2 regions of the Streptomyces sp. NPDC057287 genome follow, and region 1 is predicted to be linked to the other one. Evidence: predicted binding sites of a transcription regulator. Region 1 holds the regulator's gene; the other holds the start of a gene.
What was found. The regulator HrcA, encoded in region 1, represses chaperone genes, less so after heat shock. The targets are predictions, from matches to a motif close to TTNGCACTCNGNNNNNCNGAGTGCNAA.
Positions count from the first base shown of each region.

Region 2: a site for HrcA is predicted at 10,831-10,857, ahead of groES (co-chaperone GroES). Genes of this name have one in related genera too.

Region 1 is NZ_JBHUYV010000001.1:169,282-183,940, forward strand. It holds gene ACFUNE_RS00830 (histidine triad nucleotide-binding protein) at 1-238, opposite strand, end outside; gene ACFUNE_RS00835 (16S rRNA (uracil(1498)-N(3))-methyltransferase) at 344-1,090, opposite strand; gene ACFUNE_RS00840 (nitronate monooxygenase) at 1,087-2,160, opposite strand; gene dnaJ (molecular chaperone DnaJ) at 2,305-3,441, opposite strand; gene hrcA (heat-inducible transcriptional repressor HrcA) at 3,442-4,458, opposite strand; gene ACFUNE_RS00855 (MBL fold metallo-hydrolase) at 4,624-5,346, shown strand; gene ACFUNE_RS00860 (DUF3097 domain-containing protein) at 5,372-6,190, shown strand; gene ACFUNE_RS00865 (ABC transporter substrate-binding protein) at 6,310-9,192, shown strand; gene hemW (radical SAM family heme chaperone HemW) at 9,325-10,557, opposite strand; gene ACFUNE_RS00875 (SpoIIE family protein phosphatase) at 10,569-12,530, opposite strand; gene ACFUNE_RS00880 (AMP-dependent synthetase/ligase) at 12,707-14,596, opposite strand.
Region 2 is NZ_JBHUYV010000006.1:400,164-414,822, reverse strand. It holds gene ACFUNE_RS14945 (hypothetical protein) at 1-411, shown strand, start outside; gene ACFUNE_RS14940 (GuaB3 family IMP dehydrogenase-related protein) at 481-1,605, opposite strand; gene guaB (IMP dehydrogenase) at 1,710-3,212, opposite strand; gene ACFUNE_RS14930 (sigma-70 family RNA polymerase sigma factor) at 3,351-3,926, opposite strand; gene ACFUNE_RS14925 (response regulator transcription factor) at 4,388-4,999, opposite strand; gene ACFUNE_RS14920 (WhiB family transcriptional regulator) at 5,433-5,762, shown strand; gene ACFUNE_RS14915 (LysR family transcriptional regulator) at 5,887-6,777, opposite strand; gene ACFUNE_RS14910 (MOSC domain-containing protein) at 6,860-7,537, shown strand; gene ACFUNE_RS14905 (SDR family NAD(P)-dependent oxidoreductase) at 7,789-8,562, shown strand; gene groL (chaperonin GroEL) at 8,651-10,267, opposite strand; gene groES (co-chaperone GroES) at 10,367-10,675, opposite strand; gene ACFUNE_RS14890 (polysaccharide deacetylase family protein) at 10,966-11,886, opposite strand; gene ACFUNE_RS14885 (methyltransferase domain-containing protein) at 12,010-13,224, shown strand; gene ACFUNE_RS14880 (hypothetical protein) at 13,225-13,875, opposite strand; gene ACFUNE_RS14875 (DUF1876 domain-containing protein) at 13,930-14,202, opposite strand; gene ACFUNE_RS14870 (VOC family protein) at 14,277-14,659, opposite strand, start outside.

The sequences.
Region 1 (14,659 bases):
CGTCGTCGGCGACCAGACCGGCCTCACGCAGCACGTCCGCGGCGATCCGCGGTTCGGCGGCGGCGAGCGAGGCGGCGTCCGGGTAGTGCGCCTTGGGGATGACCAGGACGTGGGTCGGGGCCTGGGGGTTTATGTCGCGGAAGGCGACGGTCGTCTCGCTCTCGCGGACGACGGTCGCCGGGATGTCCCCGGTAACGATCTTGCAGAACAGGCAGTCGGTCTGCGGCTCTCCCGCCATGGCCCGGCCTCCTCGGTCGTTCGGTCCTCGTGATCAGTACTCCGGCATGCTATCCGGCCGGAGCGCTGTCGCGGGCTCCGGCGGCCGGTGCGGGGCGGGCGGCCCTCAGCTCCAGCGCCCGGTGCGCCCCATCAGCAGGGCGACCGCGGCCGTGCCCGCGGTCGAGGTGCGCAGCACACTGGGGCCGAGCCTGTACGGCGGCGCTCCCGCCCCGGCGAAGGCCGCCAGCTCCTGGGGGGACACCCCGCCCTCCGGGCCCACGACGAGCACGATCGTGCCGGCGGCGGGGAGCCCGGCGGTCGCGAGCGGCTCACCGGCGGTGTCCCGGTCCTCGTGCAGGACGCCCGCGAAGTCCGCCCCGGCCAGCAGCGCCGCGACCTGCTTGGTCGTCATGGCCTCCGCCACCTCGGGGAAGCGCACCCGGCGGGACTGCTTCCCCGCCTCGCGCGCGGTGCTGCGCCACTTGGCCAGGGACTTGAGCCCACGGTCGCCCTTCCACTGCGTGATGCAGCGTGCGGCCTGCCAGGGCACGATCGCGTCGACGCCCGTCTCGGTCATCGTCTCCACGGCGAGCTCCCCGCGGTCGCCCTTGGGGAGCGCCTGGACGACGGTGATGAAAGGGGCGGGAGCCGGCTCCTCGTGCACCGGCTCCAGGCCGGTGACGAGGAGGCGGTCCTTGCCCTCCGCCGCCCTCACGACGCCTTCCGCCCAGCGGCCCCGCCCGTCGGTGAGGACGACGTCCTCACCGGGGTTCAGCCGCTTCACCGAGACGGCGTGCCGCCCCTCGGGTCCGTCCAGGACGAACTCCGGTCCTCCCGGCAGCTGTTCGACGACGAAGACCGGTGCCGTCACTGGGCACTCCTCACACTCACTGCCGCACGCGCGGCTTCCGTCTCGGCGGCGAGCAGGCCGACGAGTTCCCCGGCGGGCAGCTCGCGCGCCAGCCGGTGGCCCTGCCCCGCCCACAGGGCCATGCCCTGGGCGTCCCCGGCCTTGGCGGCCGCCTTGCGCAGACCGCTGGTCATCTGGTGCACCTGCGGATAGGCGGCCGGGGCGTACGGTCCGTGCTCCCGCACGAACCGGTTGACCAGTGCGCGCGCGGGGCGGCCGGAGAACGCCCGGGTCAGGGTCGTGGTCACGAACAGCGGGTTGGTCAGGGCCTGCTTGTGCAGCGGGTGGGCGCCCGACTCGGGGCAGGGCAGGAACGCCGTGCCCAGCTGCGCCGCGTCGGCACCGGCCGCCAGGACGGCCGTGATCTGGGAGCCGAGCATCAGTCCGCCCGCCGCGATCACCGGGAGGCTCACGGAGGCGCGGACCTCGGCGACCAGGGCGAGCAGCCCGGTGCCGGTGAGGCCCGCCTGCGGGTCGTCGCGGTGCGTGGACTGGTGGCCGCCCGCCTCGGTCCCCTGGACACAGAGGGCGCCCGCACCCGCCCACTGGGCGTTCCGTGCCTCCTGGGCCGAGGTGACCGTGACGACGGTGAGCGTGCCCGCGGCGGCGAACGCGTCGAGGACCTCACGGGTGGGGCAGCCGAAAGTGAAGGAGACCAGAGGTACGGGGTCCTCCAGCAGGATCGCGACCTTGGCCTCGTAGCCGTCGTCCCCGCCGGCGTCCGGGTCGCCGAGGGGGGTCTCGTACCAGGTGGCCTCGCCCGCGAGCTGGTGGCGGTAGACCTCGACGGCGCTCGGGTCGGCGACCAGCGGCTGCGGCATGAAGAGGTTGACGCCGAAGGGCCGGCCGGTCTCCCGCCGGACCTGCTTCACCTCGTTGTACATGCCGTCCGCGGTCTTGTACCCGGCGGCGAGGAAGCCGATCCCTCCGGCCTCCCCGACGGCCGCGGCCAGCTCCGGCCTCGACGCGCCGCCCGCCATCGGGGCCTGCACGATCGGGTAGCGGCAGAGACCGGTCAGCGCCAAGGACATGACCGCATCGTGCCACGTCCGGCGGATCGTGCCGAATCAGCCCTTTCACACGGCGGACGGGCCGCCGGACACAGCGCACCGCCCGCCGGTAGCAGGCCGGCGGGCGGTGCGGTGACAGGGTTCGCGGGCGGTGCCGCGGCGGGCTCAGCGCCCGTTGAAGGCGTCCTTGAGGCGGGAGAAGAGGCCCTGCTGACCCGGCTGGAACTGGCCCGTGGGCCGCTCCTCGCCGCGCAGCTTGGCCAGCTCCCGCAGGAGGCGCTCCTGCTCGGGGTCCATCTTCGTCGGGGTCATGACCTCGACGTGCACGATCAGGTCACCGCGCCCGCCGCCGCGCAGGTGCGTGATGCCCCGCCCGTGCAGCGGGACCGACTGTCCGGACTGGGTGCCCGGCCTGATGTCGATCTCCTCCAGGCCGTCGAGCGTCTCCAGCGGCACCTGGGTGCCGAGCGCCGCTGCCGTCATCGGGATGGTGACCGTGCAGTGGAGATCGTCGCCGCGCCGCTGGAACACGGCGTGCGCGAGCTCGTGGATCTCGACGTACAGGTCGCCGGCGGGACCGCCGCCGGGGCCGACCTCGCCCTCGCCCGCCAGCTGGATCCGGGTGCCGTTGTCGACACCGGCGGGGATCTTCACGGTGAGGGTGCGCCGCGAGCGGATGCGGCCGTCACCGGCGCACTCGGGGCACGGGGTCGGCACGACCGTGCCGAAGCCCTGGCACTGCGGGCACGGCCGCGAGGTCATGACCTGGCCGAGGAAGGACCTGGTGACCTGGGAGACCTCGCCGCGGCCGCGGCACATGTCACAGGTCTGCGCGGAGGTGCCGGGTGCGGCGCCCTCGCCACTGCAGGTCGTACAGACGACCGCCGTGTCGACCTGGATGTCCTTGGTCGTGCCGAAGGCCGCCTCGGAGAGGTCGATCTCCAGACGGATCATCGCGTCCTGGCCGCGCCGGGTGCGCGAACGGGGTCCGCGCTGCGACGCCGTACCGAAGAACGCGTCCATGATGTCGGAGAAGTTGCCGAAGCCACCTTGTCCGAAACCGCCCGCGCCACCGCCTCCGGAGGCGGACAGCGGGTCGCCGCCGAGGTCGTAGACCTGCTTCTTCTGCGGGTCCGACAGCACCTCGTAAGCGGCGTTGATCTCCTTGAACCGCTCCTGGGTCTTCGGATCCGGGTTGACATCCGGGTGCAGCTCGCGGGCGAGTCTGCGGAATGCCTTCTTGATCTCGTCCTGGGAAGCATCGCGGCGCACGCCTAGTACGGCGTAGTAGTCCGTGGCCACTTACGACTCCGCCAGGATCTGTCCGACGTAACGTGCCACTGCGCGTACCGCTCCCATCGTTCCGGGGTAGTCCATGCGGGTCGGTCCGACCACGCCGAGTTTGGCGACTGCCTCGTCGCCCGAACCGTAGCCGACCGCGACGACGGACGTGGAGTTGAGGCCCTCGTGGGCGTTCTCGTGCCCGATCCGTACGGTCATGCCCGAATCCGTCGCCTCACCCAGCAGCTTCAGCAGCACGACCTGCTCCTCCAGTGCTTCCAGCACCGGCCGGATCATCACAGGGAAGTCGTGTCCGAAGCGGGTGAGGTTGGAGGTGCCGCCGATGATCAGCCGCTCCTCCGTCTCTTCGACCAGAGTCTCGAGAAGGACGGAGAGCACCGTGGATACGGTTCCCCGGTCCTCGGCCTCGAAGGACTCCGGCAGGTCCTGCACCAGCTGCGGGACGTCCGCGAAGCGTCGTCCGACGACCCGGCTGTTGAGCCGGGCCCGGAGATCGGCCAGTGACATGTCACCGAACGGTGCAGGGCAGTCGATCATACGCTGTTCCACCCGGCCCGTGTCCGTGATCAGCACGAGCATCAGCCTGGCCGGGGCCAGCGACAGCAGCTCCACGTGACGGACGGTCGACCGGGTCAGCGAGGGGTACTGCACGACGGCGACCTGTCTGGTCAGCTGTGCGAGCAGCCGGACCGTGCGGCTCACGACGTCGTCGAGGTCGACCGCGCTGTCGAGGAAATTCTGGATGGCCCGGCGCTCCGGCGACGACAGGGGCTTGACGCCCGCGAGCCTGTCGACGAAGAGACGGTAGCCCTTGTCCGTCGGGATGCGCCCCGCACTCGTGTGCGGCTGGGCGATGAAGCCCTCGTCCTCCAGCACCGCCATGTCGTTGCGCACGGTCGCCGGGGAGACCCCGAGGCTGTGCCGCTCCGTGAGCGCCTTGGAGCCGACGGGCTCCTCGGTGCCGACATAGTCCTGGACGATGGCGCGCAGCACTTCGAGTCTGCGTTCGCTGAGCACCGCGCACACCTCCAGCTGTGGTTCTTCGGCTTCTGCCTGGCACTCTGTGCGTTCGAGTGCCAGCAATCCCCCCGGTCAGTGTACGGGGGGAGGGTGGGCCCGGGGCAAGGGCGACCGGCCACGCCGTCGCCGGACCGCGCAGGTCGTTGCCGATAGCGTCGCCTCATGGACGTCTGTTGGGAAGAGTTCGGCTGGGAGCGGTTGGGCAACGGTACGGGGCGGCGCCGCCTCCCCGGGTGGGACGCGACCGTCGCGCTGGTGGCGGGCGCGGACGGCGTGCTGCTCTACGACACCGGTTCGACGCTCCGGGAAGGCGTCGAGTTGCGGACCCAGGCGGAGGGCCTGCTGGGCCGGAGGGTGACGCATATCGCACTGAGCCATCCGCACTTCGACCACGTGCTGGGCACCGCGGCCTTCTCCGGGGCGGAGGTGTACGGGGCGGTCGGCACGGCGGAACTGCTGGGGCGAGGCGCCGAGGAGCTGCGCGCGGACGCGCTGCGGCACGGGATGAGCGAGGCCGACGCCACGGCGGCCGCGGACGCCCTGGTGGCACCGCGGCACCAGGTGAGCGGCGAGTGGACGCTCGATCTCGGCGGCGGACTCCAGGTGCTGCTGGCCAACGTGGGGCCCGGTCACAGCGGCCACGATCTCGCGGTGCTGGTGCCGGGCTCCCCCGTCGTGGTGCTCTGCGGCGACCTGGTCGAGGAGTCCGGCGAACCGCAGGCGGGCCGTGACGCCGTCCCCTCGCACTGGCCGGCCGCGCTGGACCGCCTGCTGGAGCTGGGCGGCGAGGACGCGCTGTACGTGCCGGGGCACGGGGCGGTGGTGGACGCGGCTTTCGTGCGGGCGCAGCGCGAACAGCTGGCCTCCCGCTTCGGCGTGTCGTGAAAGGGCCCGCGTCTATCGTCGTGCCATGCGCAGCTACCAGCCGGACCTGACTCCGCCGTGGAAGAAGTCCGCCCCCGTCCCCGAGGTCCCCGCCGAGCCCGACCTGGTCGTCGAGGAGGCCGCCACCGGCTTCTGCGGGGCGGTGATCCGGTGCGAGAAGACCGCCGAGGGGCCGGTGGTCACGCTCGAGGACCGCTTCGGCAAGCAGCGGGTGTTCCCCATGGAGCCGCGCGGTTTCCTGCTGGAGGGGAAGGTGGTCACCCTCGTACGCCCGTCGGCCGGCGGTCCTGTCCGTCCGTCGCGCACGGCCTCCGGGTCGGTGGCGGTGCCCGGGGCCCGGGCACGGGTGGCGCGGACCGGCCGGATCTACGTGGAGGGGCGGCACGACGCCGAGCTCGTCGAGCGGGTGTGGGGCGACGACCTGCGCATCGAGGGCGTGGTGGTGGAGTACCTGGAGGGGATCGACGACCTCCCGGCGATCGTGCGGGAGTTCGCGCCCGGCCCGGACGCCCGGCTGGGCGTCCTGGTCGACCATCTGGTGCCCGGGTCCAAGGAGTCCCGGATCGCCGCTCAGGTCACCGACGGGCACGTGCTGGTGGTGGGGCACCCGTACATCGACGTCTGGGAGGCGGTGAAGCCGTCGTCCGTGGGCATCCCCGGGTGGCCGGCGGTGCCGCGCGGCCAGGACTGGAAGACGGGCGTGTGCCGGGCCCTGGGCTGGCCGGAGAACACCGGTGCGGCCTGGCAGCACATTCTCTCCAAGGTCGGCTCGTACAAGGACCTGGAGCCTCAACTCCTGGGCCGCGTGGAGGAATTGATCGACTTCGTCACTCTTCCTTCCTGATGTCCGGAAAGGGTTGAGGAGGATCCGGTACCGATCCCCGTGAACACCTGCGCCGCCCGCGCACCATCCGTTATTGAGGGGTGACTGCACGGCAGGGCGGTGGGAAGGCACGGGGGCGGATGACGCGCGAAGTGTGGCGGGACAGTGCGGAGAACGAGGCGGCCTCCGCCGTCTTCCACCTCATGCAGGAACTGATCGACCAGTACCGGGTCAACCGGCCGGTGATGCCCCTGGTCGTGGCGCAGGCGGAGGACGCCTCCGCCGGCCAGGAGATCGACGGGCGGGTCCAGCAGATCGTCCACCAGGTCCACCGGGCGAACCAGCTGCGCCGGGTCCCGGTGAAGCTGGTCGACGGCAGCGGCGTCACCCCGTACGACGCGGCGCTCTCCATGGTCCGCACGCTCAGCGAGCGGCCCTGGGAGACCCGGGGCACCTCGCAGTACAAGCCCTTCGCCTTTCCCCGTTCCCGGCTGCTCGCCGCCATCGAGCAGGCCACCGCCGCGGTCGTCGCGCAGCCGGACCGGGGCTCCGCCCGTGAACGCGACGAGCGGATCCTCGAACAGCTGGGCAGCCTGCGCTGGCGGGCCAACCGGTCGGGGCGCACCTGGTGGGACTCGCTGCGCGCATCGGTCCGGCCCGAGACGTTCCTGGGGGCCGTCTTCATCGCCGTGCTCAGCGTCCTGCTGGGTGAGATCGGCTGGCTGCTCACCGCCGTGGTCGCCGCCGCGGCCCTGCTCGGCCTGGCGGTCGTACGGCTGCTGACCAGGGCGGCGCCGCCGCTGCTGTGGCTGCGCCCGGCCAGCAGGTGGCTGGCGACCACGTCGTCACTGGCCGCGTCCAGCACCGGGTATCCCTCGGACGGCTGGTCGAGGTTCTCCCCGAGCGGATCCTGGCGGGTGATCCGGGCGCGCGCCGCCGCCGTCGCCGAGCGGGTCGCCGACGCGGGGGCGGGCGACGAGCACGCGCGCCAGTTCCATCTGGAGCTGCGGGTCCAGGCGCTGCTGGAGGACCTCCTGGACTGCTACCGGCCGCACGCCCCGGACTGGCGGCGCAGCAAGCGCACGGTCCCGCCGGTGGTCTTCCTGCCCACCGCCACCCAGGACAACGGCGGCATCCTGCTGATCAACGCCATCAACAACGTCCGCTCGCGGCGCAGCGAGGTGGACCCGCTGCTGCTCCTGGCCTCCCTGCCGGCCGACCGCATCATGCGGCACACCCCGCCGCTGCCCCCGGAGCCGCCCGCCAACAGCCCTGCCCGGTCGGGAGCCCGCGCGCGGTACGAGACCTGGGTCGACGACCTGAGCGTCGGCCAGGCGCCCGCGGCGGCCGTCAGGCTGGCGTGGGTACTGCGGCTCCCCCTGTCCACCGGGCAGCTGACCCATGAGCACGCACACGCCCAGCTCGTCACGCACCGCGTGCGACGCACCTGGGCGTGGTGGGTGATGTCGGGGAAGACGACGGCCCTGGTGCTGGTCTGCGCCCTGTTGGGGACCTTCCTGTGGAGCGAGCACTGGAAGGAGACGTACTGCTACGGCCCGCTCGCCGGACGCAGCACGGACGCGGTCAGAGTGGCAGGCCCGAGCGGCACCAAGGAGTGCATAGGGGTGGCGACGGCTTCGGAGGTGCGGTTCGCCGCGGGCAACACCCTGCAGCTGAACGGGGTGGGCGAGGGCGTCACCTTCGAGCGGATCGAGCAGGCGATAAGGGAGCAGAACGCCGGCATCGGCGCGGACGAACCGCGTGTCACCGTCGTCTACGCGGGCCCGCTCACCGGCACCGACGCGAACAGGGAGGACACCCGCAAGGGGCTGGAGGAGCTGACCGGTGTCTACCTCCACCAGCGGTTCGTCAACGACACGGCGAATCGTTCCGTCAAACTCCGGGTGCTGACGGCCAACGGCGGCCAGGACATGCTGCGGCAGACGACGGCGGTCAGGAAGATCGTCGAGGTCGCCCGGCGGGACCCCACTGTCGTGGGTGTGGTGGGCCTCGGCCGCAACACCACCGAGAACGCGGCCGCCACCGGGCTCCTCCAGCGCGCCGGGCTGCCCCTGGTGGACACCACGAACTCCGGCAGCGACCTGGCCCGCGAGTACCCGAACTACTTCGGCCTCGCCGCGACCGACGAGGAGCAGGCGGACGCCGTCGGGCTGGTCGCCGGCCAGCTGGCGGACAGGCTGGACGATCCACAGGCGGTCGTCCTGTCCAGGAAGGTGGCCAACGAGGACAAGGACCGCTACACCACCGAACAGCGCAGGGTGGGTCTGGAGATGCTGAAGCGGACGGGCTTCACCCTGGCCGCCGACACCCAGTACTCCCTGTCCAGGAACGGCGGCTCCGCCAATCTCGACGCGCCCCTGCACGCGATCTGCGGTGCGGAGCGCGTGCCCGACGCCCTGTACTTCGCCGGCCGGGTCGAGGACGTCAATACGCTGATGTCCGGCCTCGGGCAGACCGCCGGCTGCTCGGACAAGGCCATCACGGTCTTCACCGGGGACGACCTGGCCAAGGCGCGCTTCGACGACGCGACGAAGCTCGCCGACAAGGTCACGCTCTACTACGGCGCCCTCGCGCCCATGAGCCGGGGCGGCGGCCGGTCGTTCTACGCGGACTCCCGCAAGGCCCTGCAGTCGCTGCTCCCCGCGGGTCGGCAGCTGCCCACGCTGCCGAAGGAGCGCCCGTACGAGGACATGCTGTTCGCCAGCGGGCAGACCGTCATCTCCTACCAGGCGACGGCCGCCCTCTACGCGGCCGCGACCCGCGGCGACACCCCGCAGAGCGCGGCGGAGACCTGGGCGACGCTCTACTCGGTGGCCCTGCACGACATGCCGACCGGGACCATCACCTTCCGGGGGACGATTCCGTACGCCGACCAGAAGGTGCACGGCCTGAACATCGTCGAGGTGACACGGCCGGGCCCGGACGCGCAGAGCCGTCTCGTGTGCGGCCGGGCGGCGGGTGACCGGACTCCGCTCACCCGCGCGGACTGCCCGGTGCCGTAGGGGGCTCCCGGAAGCCCCTGCCGCTCGCCGTCTCCGCTGCCCGGGTCCGGGGCTCCGTCCCCGGTCCGTGGCTCCTGAGCCCGGGTCCGGGGCTCCTGCCCTCTCCCGGGCCTGTCGGGACGCGGGCCCCGGTCAGTCCACCAGGTCCCGCACGACGGCGTCGGCCAGCAGGCGGCCGCGCAGGGTGAGGACCGCCCGGCCCTCACCGTACGGCCCGGGTTCCAGCAGCCCGTCCTCCACCGCACGCCCGGCCGCCGCGAGCCCGGCGGGGGCGAGCAGCGAGAGCGGGCAGCCCTCGACGAGGCGCAGCTCCAGCAGGATGCGCTCGACCCGCCGGTCCTCGTCGCCGAGCACCTCACGGCCGGCTCCGGGCGAGCGGCCCTCGGCCAGGGCCTGCGCGTAGGCGCCGGGGTGCTTGACGTTCCACCAGCGCACCCCGCCGACGTGGCTGTGCGCCCCGGGCCCGGCACCCCACCAGTCGGCCCCGCGCCAGTACAGCTCGTTGTGCAGGCAGCGGCCCTCCGGCGTACGGGCCCAGTTCGACACCTCGTACCAGGAGAATCCCGCCGCCGCCATCGCCTCGTCCGCGATCAGGTACCGGTCCGCGTGGACGTCGTCGTCCGTCATCGGGACCTCGCCGCGGCGGATGCGGCGGGCCAGCTGGGTCCCCTCCTCGACGATCAGCGCGTACGCCGACACGTGGTCGGGTCCTGCGCCGATCGCCGCGTCCAGGGAGGCCCGCCAGTCGTCGTCGGACTCGCCGGGCGTCCCGTAGATCAGGTCGAGGTTGACGTGCTCGAATCCCGCCGCGCGGGCCTCGGCGACACAGGCCTCGGGCCTGCCGGGCGTATGGGTGCGGTCCAGGACCTTCAGGACGTGCTGCCGGGCGCTCTGCATGCCGAAGGAGACCCGGTTGAAGCCGCCCTCCCTCAGCGCCGCGAGGTACGCCGGATCCACGGACTCCGGGTTGGCCTCCGTGGTGATCTCGGCGTCCTCGGCCAGCCCGAACTCCTCACGGATCGCCGCGAGCATCCGGACGAGGTCGGCGGCGGGCAGCAGCGTGGGCGTACCGCCTCCGACGAAGACCGTGCGGACCGGCCGGGGGTCGTCGCCCAGCACCTTGCGGGCCTGGCGCACCTCCTCGACCAGATGGGCCGCGTAGTTGTCCCGGGACGCGAGGGCGCCGCCGGAACCGCGCAGCTCGGTCGCGGTGTAGGTGTTGAAGTCGCAGTAGCCGCAGCGGGTGGCGCAGTAGGGCACGTGCAGGTAGAAGCCGAGCGGCCGGCCGGCGGCGCCTTCCAGGGCGTGGCGGGGCAGCGCCCCGTCGTCGGGCACGGGCTCACCATCGGGCAGTACGGAAGGCATACCGTCCATTGTCACTCGCCGCCGGAGCTGCCCCTGACAGACGTGCGCCGTTCCTCGTCGACCTGGATCACGAGCAGGGCCAGGTCGTCGTCGGGCGGACGCTCGGCGAAGGTGTGGACGGCCTGCTTGATCCGGTCCGCTATCCCGGCGGCAGGAAGCCCCGCGCAGCCGGCCAGGACCCGCGCGAGGCCGTCGTCGTCGTCGAACATCAGCCGCCCCGAGCGCCGCTCCGTCACCCCGTCGGTGACACAGAGCAGGCTGTCGCCCGGTTCCAGGTCGAAGCTCTGGCTCCCGTACGCGACGTCCTCGACGACTCCGAGCAGCACCTGTGACTCCGCGGCCGGGCGTACGGAACCGTCGGGGCGCAGCAGCAGCGGGAGGGGGTGGCCGGCGCTCGCCACGGTGCAGCGCACGCCACCGTCCGGGAGCGGCACGAGGTCGCCGTACAGGAGGGACAGGAAGCGGGACTGGGAACCGTCCTGCATCTGTCCGCCGTCCTGGATCTGCTGGCCGCCCGCCGCCGCGACCATGAGGGCCGCGGCCTCCGCCGCTTCCATGGCGTCGTCCAGGAGAAGCCGGTTGAGGCGGTCGAGGACCTCGCCGACGCGGAAGCCCTCCCTGGACAGCAGGCGCAGCCAGGGGCGGGCGAGGCCCGTGACGACGGCGGCCTCGGGGCCGCTGCCCTGGACGTCTCCGAGGACGAAGCACCAGCGGCCGCCGGGGCACGGGAACAGGTCGTAGAAGTCGCCGCCGACCACGCCGTCGTCACCGGGCTCGTATACCAGCGCGCTGGTGACCCCCGGTATCTCGGCGACCTTGCTGGGCAGCAGGCCGCGCTGCAGGATCCGGCTGATCGTGGCCTGGCGGGTGTAGGCGCGGGCAGCCCCCACCGCGAGGCCGACCCGCCGTACGAAGTCCGCGAGGAGGGCGGCGACCTCGTCGGGGATGTGGTCGGTGCCCTCGCGGCCCACGAGGACGGCGCCGAGCGTCCGTCCGCCGGAGATGATGCGGTGGGCCAGAGCGGCCCCCGTGCCGTCCCCGCGCTCCGCGGTGGCCCCTCCGGGCCAGGGCATGGGAACGGGGCCCGTACCGACGCTTCCGGGTAAGCGGAGCGGCTCCTTCTCCAGTGCGGGACGCAGCAGCGCGGTCCGCGCCTCGTCGCTGTGCCAGACCCCCGCGAGCCGGGGCACCGCCGCCGGGCCGCCGCTCTCGCTCTCCAGCCATATCGCACACCAGTCGGCGAGCCGGGGCACCAGGAGCGGGCCCGCGATCGAGGCCACCAGGTCCTCGTCGAGCTGGCCCGCGAGCAGGCCGGAGGCCTCGGCCAGGAAGGAGAGCCCGCCGCGCCCGGCCCACCCCGCGTCGTCGCGTGCGGCGTGCCCGGCCGCGGGGGCGAGGGCCCCGCCGACGCGCGGCACGCGCCCGCGGGAGGCGCCGTCGGCCGGCGGGGCATCGGGCATTCCGTAGCGGTCGTCGCCCAGGAGCCGGGCCCAGACGGTCTTGAGTCCGGTGCGGTAGGTGATGCCCCACGATTCGGCGAGCGTGGCGACGAGCTGAAGCCCCCGGCCGTACTCGGCGGGGTCGGGCCGCTCGGCACGGCCGTCGCGTACCGACCGGGCGGGGTGGTGGTCGGTGATCTCCAGCACCAGCGCGGCCGGCTCGGGTCCGGCCGAGTCCTCCAGCCGGAGGAGGAGCTCGACCGTCGTACCGGCGTGCACGACCGCGTTGGTGACCAGCTCGCTGGCCACGGTCAGCGCGTCGTCGGTGAGCCGTTCACCGAACTCGCCGGTGGACGGCAGGCCGAGCCCCGTCCAGTCGCCGAGCGCCGCCCGGACGAATCTGCGGGCGGCGGCCGACGCCTGCGGGATTCCGGGCAGGCTCGTACGCGCGACCGGACGCGCGTCCCCGCCCTGACCTGCGATGACAGTGCCGGGACGCTGAACGATGTCCCGCTGCAAGGGAATGGGCCCCACGGTGCGGCTCCTGACGGTCTCGCGAAACGCCGCTGACGTATCCCGACAGAGTGACAGACCGGGCGTGCCCATAAGCGGCGAGTGACGCAAGTGGCGGGAGTCGGAGCAGGAACGGGGCCGGGGCCGGTGGGCGCTCCCGCACCCACCGGCCCCGGCCGGACGAACTCCTCGGCTTGCTACGCCTCGCGGGAACCCGCGTACATGTCGTCGATGAGGCCCCTGTACTCGCGCTCCACGACCGGCCTCTTCAGCTTGAGGCTGGGCGTCAGCTCGCCGTGCTCGATGTCGAGGTCGCGCGGGAGCAGCCGGAACTTCTTGATGGTCTGCCAGCGCTGGAGACCCTCGTTGAGCCGCTTCACATAGCCCTCGATGAGCTCCACGGCCTGCGGGGAGGCGACCACGTCGGCATACGGCTTGCCGCCCATGCCGTTCTCCTCGGCCCAGCCGAGGATCGTCGGCTCGTCGAGCGCGATGAGGGCGGTGCAGAAGTTACGGTCCGCGCCGTGCACCAGGATGTTCGAGACGAACGGGCAGACCGCCTTGAACTGGCCCTCGACCTCCGCAGGGGCGATGTACTTGCCTCCGGACGTCTTGATCAGGTCCTTCTTGCGGTCGGTGATCCGCAGGTAGCCGTCCTGGGAGAGCTCGCCGATGTCGCCGGTGTGGAACCAGCCGTCGGACTCCAGCACCTCGGCGGTCTTCTCGGGCAGCCGGTGGTACCCCTCCATGAGCCCGGGGCCGCGCAGCAGGATCTCGCCGTCGTCCGCGATGCGGACCTCGGTGCCGGGGAGCGGCTTGCCGACCGTTCCGGTGCGGTAGGCCTCGCCCGGGTTGACGAACGAGGCGGCGCTGGACTCGGTGAGGCCGTAGCCCTCCAGGATGTGGATGCCCGCGCCCGCGAAGAAGAGGCCGATGTCGGGGGCGAGCGCGGCGGAGCCGGAGATGCAGGCCCGGAGCCGGCCTCCGAAGGCTTCCCTGATCTTCGCGAAGACGAGGGTGTCGGCGACCTTGTGCTTGGCTCCGAGGCCGAAGGGGACGGAGGCCTTGCCGGTCCGGCGGAAGTTGTCCTGCGACACCTTCGCGTGCTCGCGGGCGACCTCCGCCGCCCACTGGAAGATCTTGTACTTGGCACCGCCGCCCGCGCGCGCCTTGGCGGCGACCCCGTTGTAGACCTTCTCGAAGATGCGGGGCACGGCCGCCATGTAGGTCGGCCGGACCACCGGGAGGTTCTCGATGATCTTGTCCACGCGGCCGTCGACCGCGGTGACGTGACCGACCTCGATCTGGCCGGACGTGAGGACCTTGCCGAACACGTGGGCGAGCGGCAGCCAGAGGTACTGGACGTCGTCTGAATTGATCATCCCGGTGGAGACGGTCGCCTTGGCCATGTACGACCAGTTGTCGTGCGGCAGCCGCACACCCTTGGGACGGCCGGTGGTGCCCGAGGTGTAGATCAGCGTCGCCAGCTGGTCCGCCGTGATGGCGGCGACCCGCTCGGTGATCGCGTCGGGGTTCTTCACCAGGTACTCGACACCCCGGGCCTCGAGCTCGGCCAGCGTGAGGACCCACCCCTCGGGATCGCCCTCCACCTGCCCGGCGCCGGCCGGGTCGATGACGACGACATGGGCCAGGTCCGGCAGCGACGCCCGGCTCTCGCGGGCCTTCGCCAGCTGTGCGGCGTCCTCGGCGATCAGCACACGGCTGTCGGAGTCGGCCAGGATGAAGGCGGACTCCTCGGTGTTCGTCGACGGGTAGACCGTCGTCGTCGCGGCGCCCGCGCACATCACGCCGAGGTCGGCGAGGATCCACTCGACCCGGGTGGAGGAGGCGAGTGCGACACGCTCCTCCGGCCGGACACCCAGGCTGATCAGACCGGCCGCGATGGCGTCGACCCTCTCGGCGGCCTGCGCCCAGGTCAGCGACTTCCATTCGTCCGGACCCTGGCCCGAGGCGGCCGGCACGGGGAAGCGGTACGCCTCGCCGTCCGGGGTGGCCTTCACGCGGTCGATGAAGAGGGTCGCCACGGAGGGCGGTCGGCTATCGATCAAGGTCTGTGTGTCGCTCACGACGTCCTCCGGGCCTGCGGCATTGCTACGACCGGCTTATGGGTGCTGCTGCTTGTATGTCCT
Region 2 (14,659 bases), on a different contig from region 1:
GGCCCGGCGGCGCGGAACAACCTGGTCGTGGGCCTCCTGGTCGCACTCGGCGCAGCCGTCCTCGCCGCCATCCTCTACGGCGTCATCGCCGGAGCCATCGAGCGCGAGGTCGGTTACGCGGCCATCGGAGTGGGCTTCCTGATCGGCTTCGCGGCGAGCAAGGTCGGCGGACCGCTCCCGGCACTCGGCATCGCCGCCGCCGTCCTGTCCCTGGGTGCGGTCTTCCTCGGCCAGCTCATCGGCGCGTCGATGATCGCGTCCGACGCCCTGGGCGTCGGCTTCTCCGAGGTCTTCTTCGACCACTTCGGTGACCTGGTCACCATCTGGAAGGAAGAGTTCGACTTCATGAGCTTCGTCTTCTTCGTCCTGGGCCCGGTCGGAGCGTTCGCGGGCGTCCGCAAGGCCGGCTGACCGGCCCGTACACACGGGAGGGCCCGGACCGCGGCTGCGGTCCGGGCCCTCCCGTGTGCGGCGTGAGTGTCAGCGGCGGTGCTGGGAGTCCGCCACCGTCACCTCGACGCGCTGGAACTCCTTGAGGTCGCTGTAGCCCGTGGTGGCCATCGCCCGGCGCAGGGCGCCGAAGATGTTCATCGAGCCGTCGGGGCTGTGCGAGGGGCCGGTCAGGACCTCCTCGGTCGTCCCGACGGAGCCCAGGTCGACCAGCTTGCCGCGCGGCACGTCCTCGTGGACGGCCTCCATGCCCCAGTGCCGGCCGCGGCCGGGCGCGTCCGTGGCGCGGGCCAGCGGGGACCCCATCATCACGGCGTCCGCACCGCAGGCGATGGCCTTGGGCAGGTCTCCGGACCAGCCGACGCCACCGTCGGCGATGACGTGGACGTACCGGCCGCCGGACTCGTCCATGTAGTCGCGGCGGGCACCGGCCACGTCGGCGACCGCGGTCGCCATCGGGACCTGGATGCCGAAGACGTTGCGCGTGGTGTGCGCGGCGCCGCCGCCGAAGCCGACGAGGACGCCGGCCGCGCCGGTCCGCATCAGGTGCAGGGCTGCGGTGTACGTGGCGCAGCCGCCCACGATGACCGGGACGTCCAGCTCGTAGATGAACTGCTTCAGGTTGAGCGGCTCGGCGGCACTGGAGACGTGCTCGGCGGAGACCGTCGTACCGCGGATGACGAAGATGTCGACGCCCGCGTCGACGACCGCCTTGGAGAACTGCGCGGTGCGCTGCGGAGACAGCGCGGCGGCGGTCACGACACCGGAGTCGCGCACCTCCTTGATGCGCTGCCCGATCAGCTCCTCCTGGATGGGGGCGGAGTAGATCTCCTGGAGCCGCGGGGTGGCGGCCTCGACGGGCATCTCGGCGATCTCGTCGAGGAGCGCCTGCGGGTCGGCGTGCCGGGTCCACAGCCCCTCGAGGTTGAGGACCCCGAGGCCACCCAGCTCACCGATGCGGATGGCGGTCTGCGGAGAGACCACCGAGTCCATCGGCGCGGCCAGGAAGGGCAGCTCGAAACGGTAGGCGTCGATCTGCCAGGCGATCGAGACCTCCTTCGGGTCACGGGTACGGCGGCTCGGTACGACAGCGATGTCGTCGAACGCGTATGCCCTGCGGCCGCGCTTGCCGCGCCCGATCTCGATCTCAGTCACGATGGTGTGGCCTTTCCCTCTACGTCTGCGCTGACCAGTATCCCCGACGCACGCGTGAGGGGCGGTCCCGGGAACCCGGTCCGCCCCTCACCTGCGCTGATGCCTTACTTCCTGCTGTAGTTCGGTGCTTCGACCGTCATCTGGATGTCGTGCGGGTGGCTCTCCTTGAGACCCGCCGAGGTGATGCGGACGAAGCGGCCCTTGCTCTCCATCTCGTCGACGGTCGCGGCGCCGACGTAGCCCATGGTCTGGCGGAGGCCGCCGACCAGCTGGTGGAGGACGTTGGCCAGGGGGCCGCGGTAGGGCACCTGTCCCTCGATGCCCTCGGGGACGAGCTTGTCGTCCGAGGAGACCTCGGCCTGGAAGTAGCGGTCCTTGGAGTAGGACCGCCCCTGGCCACGGGACTGCATGGCACCCAGCGAGCCCATGCCGCGGTACGACTTGAACTGCTTGCCGTTGATGAACATCAGCTCGCCCGGGGACTCCTCGCAGCCCGCGAGGAGGCTGCCCAGCATCACGCTGTCCGCACCGGCGGAGAGCGCCTTGCCGATGTCCCCGGAGTACTGGAGGCCGCCGTCGCCGATCACGGGGACACCCGCGGCACGGGCGGCGAGGGCCGCCTCGTAGATCGCGGTGACCTGCGGGACGCCGATGCCCGCGACCACGCGGGTGGTACAGATCGAACCGGGTCCGACGCCGACCTTCACGCCGTCGACACCTGCGTCGATCAGGGCCTGGGCGCCGTCACGGGTGGCGACGTTGCCGCCGATGACGTCGACGCCGACGCTCGACTTGATCTTCGCCATCCAGTCGAGGGCGTTGCTGTTGTGGCCGTGCGAGGTGTCGACGATCAGGAAGTCGACCCCCGCGGAGGCGAGTGCCTGCGCGCGGTCCAGCGCCTCGGGGCTGGCACCGACGGCCGCGCCGACCAGCAGACGGCCTTCGGCGTCCTTGGCGGCGTTCGGGTACTGCTCGGCCTTCTTGAAGTCCTTGACCGTGATGAGGCCCTTGAGGATGCCCGCGTCATCGACCAGGGGCAGCTTCTCGATCTTGTGGCGGCGCAGCAGCTCCATGGCCTCCACGCCGGAGATCCCGACCCGGCCGGTGACGAGCGGCATCGGCGTCATGACCTCGCGCACCTGGCGCGTCCGGTCCGACTCGAAGGCCATGTCACGGTTGGTCACGATGCCGAGGAGCTTGCCCGCCGGGTCGGTGACCGGCACGCCGCTGATGCGGAACTTCGCGCACAGCGCGTCCGCCTCGCCGAGCGTGGCGTCGGGGTGCACGGTGATCGGGTCGCTGACCATTCCCGACTCTGACCGCTTGACCAGGTCGACCTGGTTCACCTGGTCCTCGATCGAGAGGTTGCGGTGCAGCACGCCGACGCCGCCCTGACGGGCCATGGCGATGGCCATCCGCGCCTCGGTCACCTTGTCCATGGCGGCCGACAGCAGGGGGATGTTCACCCGTACGTTGCGCGAGATGAGGGACGAGGTGTCGACCGCGTTGGGCAGGACCTCGGACGCGCCCGGCAGCAGCAGCACGTCGTCGTATGTCAGCCCGAGCGTGGCGAACTTCTCAGGCACTCCGTCGACGTTTGCAGTCATGACACCTTCCCCAAATGGTCTTGATCGGTGCGGATGTCCATGCTAACGGGCTCCGCGGGTGTCTCATTCCACGATCAAGATCACCTGGCGGTTATGTGGCTTCCTCCACACCGCAGGAGCCTCCGGAACCCGGCTCCCCTACTGACCGGCGAGAGCCCGCAGCCTGCTCAGAGCACGGTGCTGGGCGACGCGGACCGCGCCCGGGGACATACCGAGCATCTGCCCGGTCTCCTCGGCGGTCAGCCCGACCGCGACCCGGAGCACCAGCAGCTCGCGCTGGTTCTCCGGCAGGTTGGCGAGCAGTTTCTTGGCCCAGGCCGCATCGCTGCTGAGCAGCGCCCGCTCCTCGGGGCCGAGCGAATCGTCGGGCCGCTCCGGCATCTCGTCGGACGGCACCGCCGTCGATCCGGGGTGGCGCATCGCGGCCCGCTGGAGGTCGGCGACCTTGTGGCCCGCGATGGCGAAGACGAACGCCTCGAAGGGCCTTCCGGTGTCCTTGTACCTCGGCAGCGCCATCAGCACCGCGACGCAGACCTCCTGCGCGAGGTCCTCCACGAAGTGACGGGCATCACCGGGCAGGCGGTTCAGCCGGGACCTGCAGTAGCGCAGGGCGAGCGGGTGCACGTGGGCGAGCAGGTCATGGGTGGCCTGCGCGTCACCGTCGACGGCACGGTGCACCAGAGCACCGATCACCGTCGTCCCGTCCTCACGCATCGGACCATGGTGCCTCGGCCCCGTCCGATCCGAGGCATCGCGTCCCGAGTTGTGCACCGAAGCGTTATCAGTGTCACGCACCGAACCACCACCGGCGTGCGCCCCGGCGTCGGGCGCCGCGGCGCCGCCGGCTCTGCGCGCCGGAGCGCTGCCGACGGGTGCGCCGACAGGGCCCGCAGTCGCGTCGGGACGGTCGACGTGCGCTTCGGGTCGTGCGTCGTAGGCGTTGTGAGCAAGTGCTCCAGCGTTCTGAGCGGGTGCGCCGGATGTCATGTCCTGCGCCCTCCCCTTCCGCTCGACCGAATGTTCCCCGAGGAACTCCACAACCCCAAGGATGCGGCATCGGCCGGAAAGCGTCACATAGCGCTGGTGAGGAGGGCCCGGCCGCAGGTCCGCCGCCACCGTCGCCCCGTCCGCCGGCGTGCGGACGGGATCGCACGGCTACCGGCCGCGCCGCGGCATCAGCGGACCAGACCCCAGCGGAATCCGAGCGCGACGGCGTGCGCACGGTCCGAGGCCCCGAGCTTCTTGAACAGGCGCCTGGCGTGCGTCTTCACCGTGTCCTCGGAGAGGAAGAGCTCGCGCCCGATCTCCGCGTTGGAGCGGCCGTGACTCATGCCTTCGAGCACCTGGATCTCCCGCGCCGTGAGCGTCGGCGCCGCACCCATCTCGGCGGACCGGAGCCGGCGCGGGGCCAGCCGCCACGTCGGGTCGGCGAGCGCCTGGGTCACGGTCGCCCGCAGCTCGGCGCGCGAGGCGTCCTTGTGCAGATAGCCGCGGGCTCCGGCGGCCACCGCGAGCGCGACGCCGTCCAGGTCCTCGGCAACGGTCAGCATGATGATCCTGGCCCCGGGGTCCGCCGAGAGCAGCCGCCGGACCGTCTCCACACCCCCCAGACCGGGCATGCGTACGTCCATCAGAATCAAATCCGAACGGTCGGCCCCCCAGCGGCGGAGGACTTCCTCGCCGTTGGCCGCCGTCGTCACACGCTCGACGCCGGGAACGGTCGCAACCGCGCGGCGGAGCGCTTCTCGGGCAAGCGGGGAGTCGTCGCAGACGAGGACGGATGTCATGACCGTCCTCCGCAGCTGATGCGCGTCACCTTGAGCCTCCAGGCTGATACAAGTCGTCACCTGTGCGGTTGACCCCCTCGGACATCTGCCCGAGCTCGATCTCCGTCAACCGCCTCCCCCTCATCAACGACGGTCACTCGAAAGAGTTACGGGCCAAAGCATCCGGTTCGGCACTCTAAGTGAGGGTGCGCACACGGAGGAGAGCGACACGAGATCGTTCACCCCTCAACCGACCCGTCACCCGACGGCCTGCCCCATTTAGCGGGTTTTCTTCCCTTTTGCTGGCGTCTGCGGCTAGATTCGCAATCAGTCATATTTACATCTACTAACACCGTAGATGTACGGTCGGGACTCCGGTCATCGACGACGACGGACGAGCACCAACGGTCGAGGATGCCGTTTCCGAACCAGCAAGGTTTCGAGGGGACACGCAATGGCAGATTTCTCCCGCCTTCCCGGACCCAACGCGGACCTGTGGGACTGGCAGCTGCTGGCCGCCTGCCGCGGGGTCGACAGTTCGCTGTTCTTCCACCCCGAAGGAGAACGCGGAGCAGCTCGGAGCGCCCGTGAGACCTCTGCGAAGGAGGTCTGCATGCGCTGCCCGGTACGCGCCGAGTGCGCGGCGCACGCGCTCGCCGTACGGGAGCCCTACGGCGTGTGGGGCGGCCTGACCGAGGACGAGCGCGAGGAGCTCATGGGCCGCGCGCGCAACCGTCTGATCTCCGCCCACTCGGGGCCGGCCCCGGAGGCCGGCCACACCTGAGGGTCCGCACGACCCGCCGAACGCAGAAACGTTTTTTCACGCCAGTCGTGCCCGCCCACGGACCACACACCGGCCACCGCGGGCCGGGCGGTTCGCCGTGCGGGCGGCCGGGAACGCGGCCGGTTCAGCGTGCGGCAGCCAGGGACAGCTGGTCCAGGGTCGCCGCGACCGCCGGAACACGTGCGAGGTCGGGCAGCGTGAGGGCCACGATCTCCCGCTCCACGGCCGGCTCCACCGTCACCGTGCGCGCACCCTTGGGCCGTACGGACTCGAGGGCCAGCTCGGGCAGGACGGCGACACCGAGGCCCGCCCCCACGAGCCCGATCACCGCCGGGTAGTCGTCCGTCGCGAAGTCGATCCGCGGGGTGAAGCCGGAGGCCTCGCAGACCTCGACCAGCTGCCGCCTGCAGCGGGGACAGCCGGCGATCCACGGTTCGTCGGCCAGCTCCCCGATGGTCACCGCGTCCGAGCCCGCCAGCCGGTGCCCCTCGGGGACCAGGCCGATGAGCCGGTCCCTCAGCAGCGGACGCTCGACCAGGTCGTCCCATTCGCCGCCGGTCGTCCCGTAGCGGAACGCCAGGGCGATGTCGCAGTCGCCGTCGCGCAGCATCTCCACCGAGCGCGGCGGCTCCGCCTCGACGAGCGAGACCCGGGTGCCCGGGTGCGCGGCACGCAGGGCGGCGAGTGCGCCGGGGACGAGGCTGGAGCTCCCACTCGGGAACGACACGAGCCGGACCCGGCCGGCCCGCAGCCCGGCGATCGCGGCGACCTCCTCCTCCGCGGCGGTCAGCCCCGCGAGGATGCCGGACGCGTGGCGCACCAGCGCCTCACCCGCCTGGGTGAGACGCATCTCGCGCCCTGTGCGAATCAGCAGCGGAGTCCCCGCCGAGCCCTCCAGCGCCTTCATCTGCTGACTGACGGCGGGCTGGGTACAGCCCAGCTCACGCGCGGCGGCGGAGAACGAACCGGTGGTGGCCACGGCGCGCAGGACACGGAGATGACGGGCTTCGATCACCCTTCAACCATAAGCGACTCTTGCAGAAATGGCTGGTTAATCACGAGCACCTTTGAGGGCCTCGCGGTTAGCCTGTCCCGTTATGAAGGTGCTCACCGTGAACCTCGGCCGCCCCGCCGCCTCCTCCCACGCGGACGGAGCCTCCGGTCTCACCGGCATCGGCAAGCGTCCGTCCGACGGCCCCGTACGGGTCACCGACCCCGGCCCCAAGGGCAGCGGCGGCAGCGGCCTGGCCGGGGACACGGTGTGCGACCTCCGGCACCACGGAGGCTCGGACCAGGCGGTGTACGCGTACGCCCGCGAGGAGCTCGACGCCTGGGAGCAGGAGCTCGGCCGGCCCCTGCCGAACGGTTCGTTCGGCGAGAACCTGACGACTCACGGCCTCACCGTGAGCCACGCCCGCATCGGGGAGCGCTGGCGGATCGGCGAGGAGCTGGTCCTGGAGGTGACGTCGGGGCGCATTCCGTGCCGTACGTTCGCGGGCCACCTGGGCGAGCGCGGCTGGGTGAAGCGGTTCACGCGCGAGGGGGCCACCGGCGCGTACCTCCGGGTGGTCGAACCGGGGACGATCCGCTCCGGCGACCCGGTCGAGGTGGTGCACGTGCCCGGCCACGAGATCACCGCGGCCATGCAGTTCCGGGCGACGACCACGGAGCGGCACCTGCTCCCCCGCCTGCTCGACGCCGGGGACGCCCTGCACACGGAAGCGCTGCGTGCCGCGCGGGCGTACGTGGCCTCGCAGCGGGGCCCCGCCTCCTGACGGCCCGGGCCCCGACGGGAGACACCCCCGCCGCCGGGAGCCGTCCGACGGAGCGACCGGAGGTGCGGAACGCCGGTCGCCCCCTCGTCAGGGTTGAGTTCGGGCACCGGCGCTGACGCGGAGTGCGGCGCGCGCCGGCAGGCGGCGTACGACCTCCGCCGAGCCGCCCGGTCCGTCCTCCGCCGGGCGGACCGGTCCGGAGGGAGAAGCCGGGTCCGCCACCCGCGGACGCGGGCACTAACGTGCCGCTTATGACGACTGCACTGATTACGGGCGCGACGGCGGGGATCGGGGCCGCCTTCGCACGGCGGCTCGCGGGTGACGGGCACAATCTGGTGCTGGTGGCCCGCGACACGGAGCGGCTGCGGGCCCAGGCCACGGAGCTGCACGACGGGCACGGCATCGAGGCCGAGGTGCTCACGGCCGACCTGTCCACGGACGCCGGGATCGAGGCGGTCGAAGCGCGGCTGGCGGACCGTGTGAGCCCCGTCGACCTGCTCGTGAACAACGCAGGCTTCGGCAACAAGGGGCGTTACCTGGACGTCTCGATGGCCGATGAACTGACGATGCTGAAGGTCCACTGCGAGGCGGTGCTCCGGCTCACCTCGGCCGCGGCGGGCCCGATGCGGGAGCGCGGCCGCGGCGGTGTGGTGAACGTGGCTTCCGTCGCGGCCTTCCTGCCGCGCGGGACGTACGGGGCCTCGAAGGCGTGGGTCGTCCAGTTCACCCAGGGCGCGGCGAAGGACCTGGCGGGTTCGGGGGTGCGGCTGATGGCCCTGTGCCCGGGCTTCGTACGCACCGAGTTCCACGAGCGGGCCGGGATGGGGACGGGCAACATCCCGGACTGGATGTGGCTCGACGCCGACAAGCTGGTGGCCGCCGCCCTGGCGGACCTGGCCCGGGGCAGGTCGGTCTCGATCCCGGACCCGCGCTACAAGGCGATGATGGGCCTGGTGAAGCTGACGCCCCGCGGTCTCCTCGGCGGAGTCACCTCCCGCGCCGGGCGGACGTACGGCCCGAAGTAGGCGCCGGGGGCACCGTCCCCCGCACACGCACCGAGGCCCGGTGCCCCCGCGACGGGGGTACCGGGCCTCGGCGGCGTACGGGGTCGTACTAGTGGGAGTGGCCGTGGCCGGCGTCGGCCTCTTCCTCGGCCGGCTTCTCGACGACCAGGGTCTCGGTCGTGAGCAGCAGCGACGCGATGGACGCGGCGTTCTCCAGGGCGGAGCGGGTGACCTTGACCGGGTCGATGACGCCGGCCTTCACCAGGTCGCCGTACTCGCCGGACGAGGCGTTGAAGCCCTGGCCCTTGTCGAGCTCGGCGACCTTCGAGGTGATGACGTAGCCCTCGAGGCCCGCGTTCTCCGCGATCCAGCGGAGCGGCTCGACGGCGGCGCGGCGCACGACCGCGACACCGGTGGCCTCGTCGCCGGTCTTGCCGAGGTTGCCCTCGAGGACCTTGACGGCGTGGACCAGAGCGGAGCCACCACCGGAGACGATGCCCTCCTCGACCGCGGCGCGGGTCGCGGAGATGGCGTCCTCCAGACGGTGCTTCTTCTCCTTGAGCTCCACCTCGGTGGCGGCACCGACACGGATCACGCACACGCCGCCGGCCAGCTTCGCGAGGCGCTCCTGGAGCTTCTCGCGGTCCCAGTCGGAGTCCGTGGACTCGATCTCGGCCTTGATCTGGTTGACGCGGCCCTTGACGTCGGCGGAGTCGCCGCCGCCGTCGACGATGGTCGTGTCGTCCTTGGAGACCGTGACGCGGCGGGCCGTGCCGAGCACGTCCAGACCGGCCTGGTCGAGCTTGAGGCCGACCTCCTCGGCGATGACGGTCGCACCGGTGAGGGTGGCGATGTCGCCGAGCATGGCCTTGCGGCGGTCACCGAAGCCGGGGGCCTTCACCGCGACGGCGTTGAAGGTGCCACGGATCTTGTTGACGACGAGGGTGGAGAGCGCCTCGCCCTCGACGTCCTCGGCGATGATCAGGAGCGGCTTGGAGGCGCCGGCCTGGATGACCTTCTCCAGCAGCGGGAGCAGCTCCTGGATCGAGCCGATCTTGCCCTGGTGGATCAGGATGTACGGGTCGTCGAGGACGGCCTCCATACGCTCCTGGTCGGTCACCATGTACGGGGACAGGTAGCCCTTGTCGAAGGCCATGCCCTCGGTGAACTCGAGGTCCAGACCGAAGGTGTTGGACTCCTCGACGGTGATGACACCGTCCTTGCCGACCTTGTCCATCGCGTCCGCGATGAGCTCGCCGACCTGCGGGTCCTGCGCGGAGAGCGCGGCCACGGCGGCGATGTCGGCCTTGTCGTCGATCGGGCGGGCGGTCGCGAGGAGCTCCTCGGACACGGCCTTCACGGCGGCGTCGATGCCCTTCTTCAGGGCGGCCGGGGACGCGCCCGCGGCGACGTTGCGCAGGCCTTCGCGGACGAGGGCCTGGGCGAGCACGGTGGCGGTGGTGGTGCCGTCACCCGCTACGTCGTTGGTCTTGGTCGCCACCTCCTTCACCAGCTGGGCACCGAGGTTCTCGTACGGGTCGTCGAGCTCGACCTCGCGCGCGATGGTGACACCGTCGTTGGTGATGGTGGGAGCGCCGAACTTCTTGTCGATGACGACGTTGCGGCCCTTCGGACCGATCGTCACCTTCACCGTGTCGGCAAGCTTGTTGACGCCGCGCTCAAGGGCGCGACGGGCGTCCTCGTCGAACTTCAGAATCTTCGCCATGGGCTGAGCTGTCCTCTCAAACGAACTGCGCCCCTCGCCGCCCGGCTAGTTATTTCGCAGGGGGCCAGGGGCGCAGAACGGAAGCAAACGTTAAGTGAATTACTTCTCGACGATCGCGAGAACGTCGCGCGCCGAGAGGACGAGGTACTCCTCGCCGTTGTACTTCACCTCGGTGCCGCCGTACTTGCTGTACAGCACGACATCGCCGGTCTTGACGTCGAGCGGCAGGCGCTCGCCGTTCTCGAAGCGGCCCGGGCCCACGGCCAGGACGACGCCCTCCTGGGGCTTCTCCTTGGCGGTGTCCGGAATGACCAGGCCGGAAGCCGTGGTCTGCTCGGCGTCGAGCGGCTGGACCACAATGCGGTCCTCGAGCGGCTTGATCGCAACCTTGGAGCTGGTGGTCGACACGATCCGGTCTCCCCCTTCGGAGATCTCACGGGGTTTAACAGTCTGTGGGGTGGCGACCAGGTCGATCCGTCGTCGCGGGTGCCGGACCTGCCCTGTCGCGCGGTGGTGCTGGCACTCTCCCTCGGGGAGTGCCAGCACTGACACTATGACTGCGATTAGCACTCGGTCAAGCGGAGTGCCAATTCACCACCCTCGCGTGGCGCCGCGGGACCGGCCCACGCCCGGGACAACGCGGGAGACCGCCACGTCGTTCCGGCGTCGGGCGGCCGGGTGCGCCGGCCGCGCCCCGGTCAGACGTAGTCCTCCAGCCTGGCCACCGCGTACCCCTTGTCCGTGACCGTCTTCATGACGCGCCGGACCATGTCGGCCATGGATCCTTCCCAGTCCTCGTCGCCCCGGAAGTGGGTGAGGATGATGTCTCCCGGGTGCAGGTCCCTGTCCCACTCGCGCCACTCCATGTGGTCGGGGAAGGCCTCGGCGGCCCACAGGGGCACGGCCTTGATGCCGCAGGACTTCGCGATGCGCAGGGTGTCGCCGTTGTAGTTGCCGTACGGCGGCCGGAAGAGGGTGGGCCGCTTCCCGAAGTACCTCTCGATCTTGTCCTGCTCACCGCAGATCTCCCGCCGCTGGTCGGACGCCGAGAGCCCCGGGAGGTAGCGGTGGTTGAGCGTGTGGTTGTTGAGGGTGACACCCCGGGCCTGCATGTCCTTGAAGTAGCCGTAGTCGTCGCTCACCACGTAGTCGCTGAGGAAGGCGCTGTACGGGATCTTCAGCTCCGTCATCATCCGCAGCAGTTCGGGGTCCTTCTCCGCCCCGTCGTCCATCGTCAGGAAGACGACCCGCTCCTTGGTGGGCACGGTGGTGAAGACCGGCGGCAGCGTCTCCCCTCCCTCCACCTCGAATCCCTCGCGCGTGGTGATGCGCGGCTTCACGGCGGGCGGCGCGGGTGCGACGAGCGGGACCTTCGCCAGGCCCCACTTCTTCGCGACGGCCACCCGGGCGGCCAGTTCCCGCTTCAGCCGCTCGGCCCGGGCCCTGGCCTTCGCCTCGGCCGCGGCGGGGCCCGCCTGCGCGGCGGCGGCTCCCGGCCGGCCGGCGGCCGGTCCGTCCCGGCCGGCAGCCCCTTCGTCCGTACCGTCGGCACACCCGGAGGCGGCGGCGCCGATCAGCAGGGCGGCCAGGACCGCGCAGGCCGTTCTGCGGCGCTTCATGACAGATTTTTCTTTTTGTCGTACTAGCTGCATGGCGCCGCATCCTGCCACCGGGACACCGGCCGCCTCCCGCGACACCTCCGGGGGATCCGCCGGGTCCCCCGGCTGGCTCACAATGGACGGGTGAACGCCCTTCCCCCTGCTGATCAGGCCGACCCGCTCGCCGCCTTCGCCGCCCTGCGCACCCCCGAGGGCACGGCGCTCCTGGACGAGCTGCGCGACCACGACCCCGCCCGGGAGCTGGCGACCGCGACCCGGCTGCGCCGCACGCACCCCGCCGCCCTGGTGTCGGCGGCGCTCGGCCAGGCGCGACTGCGGCAGCGCGCGGCCGCCAAGTTCGGGGCTGCGGACGCGTACCGCATGTTCTTCACCCCGAACGGCGTGGAACAGGCGACCCGCACCTCGGTCGCCGGTTACCGCGCCGGGCGGTTCGCGGAGCTCGGCGTGCGGAGCGTGGCCGACCTGTGCTGCGGCATCGGCGGCGACGCGATCGCCCTGGCCCGGGCCGGCATCCGGGTCCTGGCCGTGGACCGGGACCCGCTCACCGCGCAGGTCGCCCGCGCCAACGCCGGGGCGCTCGGCCTCCAGGACCTGATCGAGGTGCGGTGCGCCGACGTCACCGACATCGACACCTCTCCGTACGACGCGGTCTTCGTCGACCCGGCCCGGCGCGGCGGACGCGGAAGGATCTTCGACCCCGAGGCCTACTCACCGCCCCTCTCCTGGGCGACGGAGGCCGCGCTGAAGGCCCCCCGCGCAGCGCTGAAGATCGCTCCCGGTGTTCCGCACGAGGCGATCGGGCCGCAGGCCGAGGCCGAGTGGATCTCGGACGGCGGCGACGTGAAGGAGGCCGTGCTCTGGTTCGGCGAGGGCTTCACGCCCGGCGCCTACCGGGCCACGCTGCTGCCGTCCCGCGCGACCCTCGCCTCCGAGGGTCCGCTCCCCGCCCCGCCGGTCGGCCCCGTCGGCCGGTACCTGTACGAGCCGGACGGCGCCGTCATCCGGGCCCACCTCGTGGCCGACATCGTCGAGCGGTGCGGCGGCAGGCTGATCGACGAGACGATCGCGTACGTCACGAGCGACTCGCCGTACGCGTCCGACGCCACGGCCGCGTACGAGATCACCGACCAGCTGCCCTTCAACATGAAGAAGCTCAAGGCCCTGCTGCGGGAGCGTCAGGTCGGCGTCCTGACCGTCAAGAAGCGCGGCTCCCCGGTCGAACCGGAGGAGCTGCGCCGGAAGATGAAGCTCCAGGGGCCGCACGAGGCCACCGTCTTCCTGACCCGGGTGGCCGGGGCTCCGACGATGCTGATCGGACAGCCGGTGAAGCGCCCCTGATCAGCCGTCCGCCGCGACCAGCGGTTCCGCCCTCGCCCCGACCAGCACCCGCAGCACCCAGCGCCGGTGGGCGAACGCCTTGACGAGGCCGGTCAGCCCGGTCAGCCAGGCGAGGAAGCCGAGCCCCATCAGCCAGGCCACCGTGCCGTACGTCTCGTGACCCGCGCGGGCGGTCGCCGGCACGACGACGCAGCCGAGGAGTCCGGCCGCGCAGAGGGCGAACGACGCCAGCAGCCAGGCGACGTTGGCCCGCGGCATGCGCAGCGACAGGTCCCCCTGAGGGTCGCGGTCCAGCGCCCCCCACTCCACGAGGAGCCGGTGGACCCGCACGTCCCGCGCCACGCCCACCGCCAGGAGCGCGGCACCGGGGATCAGCACGGCCGCGCCGATGGCGAGGCTGATGACCCCGGGGATCGTGTCGAGCGGCCCCTGCGCCTCCTCGAACATGACGAACGCGGCGCCCGCGAGTGACCATCCCAGCGCCGCGACCCCCGCCCACATCCACAGGACACCCAGGCGACCGGGACCGATGAACATCCTGACCAGCTCGCCCAGGATCAGCGCACGGTCCCGCAACAGCGCGTCACGGTCGGGCCATGTGCGTATCTCCGCGGGCGGGGGCGGCGGCGGAAGCGGTGAACGGCGTGGCATGGCCCAGACATTACCCAGCGAGGGCCGTGCCCCGGCATCGACGTCCGCCGGGGGTCAGGTCAGTGGGTACGACGTCCGGCCGGACGCCTCGTCGATCTCGTCGTGCGCCTTGGTGAGCAGCCTCATCGCGAGCTCGTTCAGCGCGCGGGCCCCGGCGATCTCCTCGCCCACCCGCGGCTGTTCCGCGTCGGAGGGGTGACGGCTGGCGTATCCGTGGGCCCGGACCTCGGACCCGTCGCTGAGCCGTACGAGGGCCGCCGCGCGGGTGCGGTGGGTGTCCTCCTCGAATTCCAGCTCGACATGCCATCCGACGGTGGTCTCCATCATGACGGTCACCTCCCGGATTCCCTGCTTCCAGGGTGCGCCCGTTCCCCCGCCCGCGCACGGCGTGGGCCGTGGGCTCAGGCGTCCCGCAGAGCCTGGACGTCCAGCTTCCGCATGCCCATCATCGCCTTCATCGCCCGTTCCGCCCTGGCCCGGTCGGGGCCGTTGAGCAGCTCGGGCAGCTCACGCGGGACGATCTGCCAGGACAGGCCGTACTTGTCCCTGAGCCATCCGCACTGGCTCTCCTCACCGTCTTCGGTGAACGCCGCCCACAGCCGGTCGACCTCCTCCTGGTCCGCGCAGTCCACGCTGAGCGAGACGGACTCGTCGAAGGTGAACTGCGGGCCGCCGTTGAGGCCCATGTACTCCTGGCCGGCGAGCACGAAGTCGACGGTCAGCACCGATCCGGCCGACTCCGTGCCCTCGGGCCAGCGGGTGGTGTTCTCGATGCGGGAGTCAC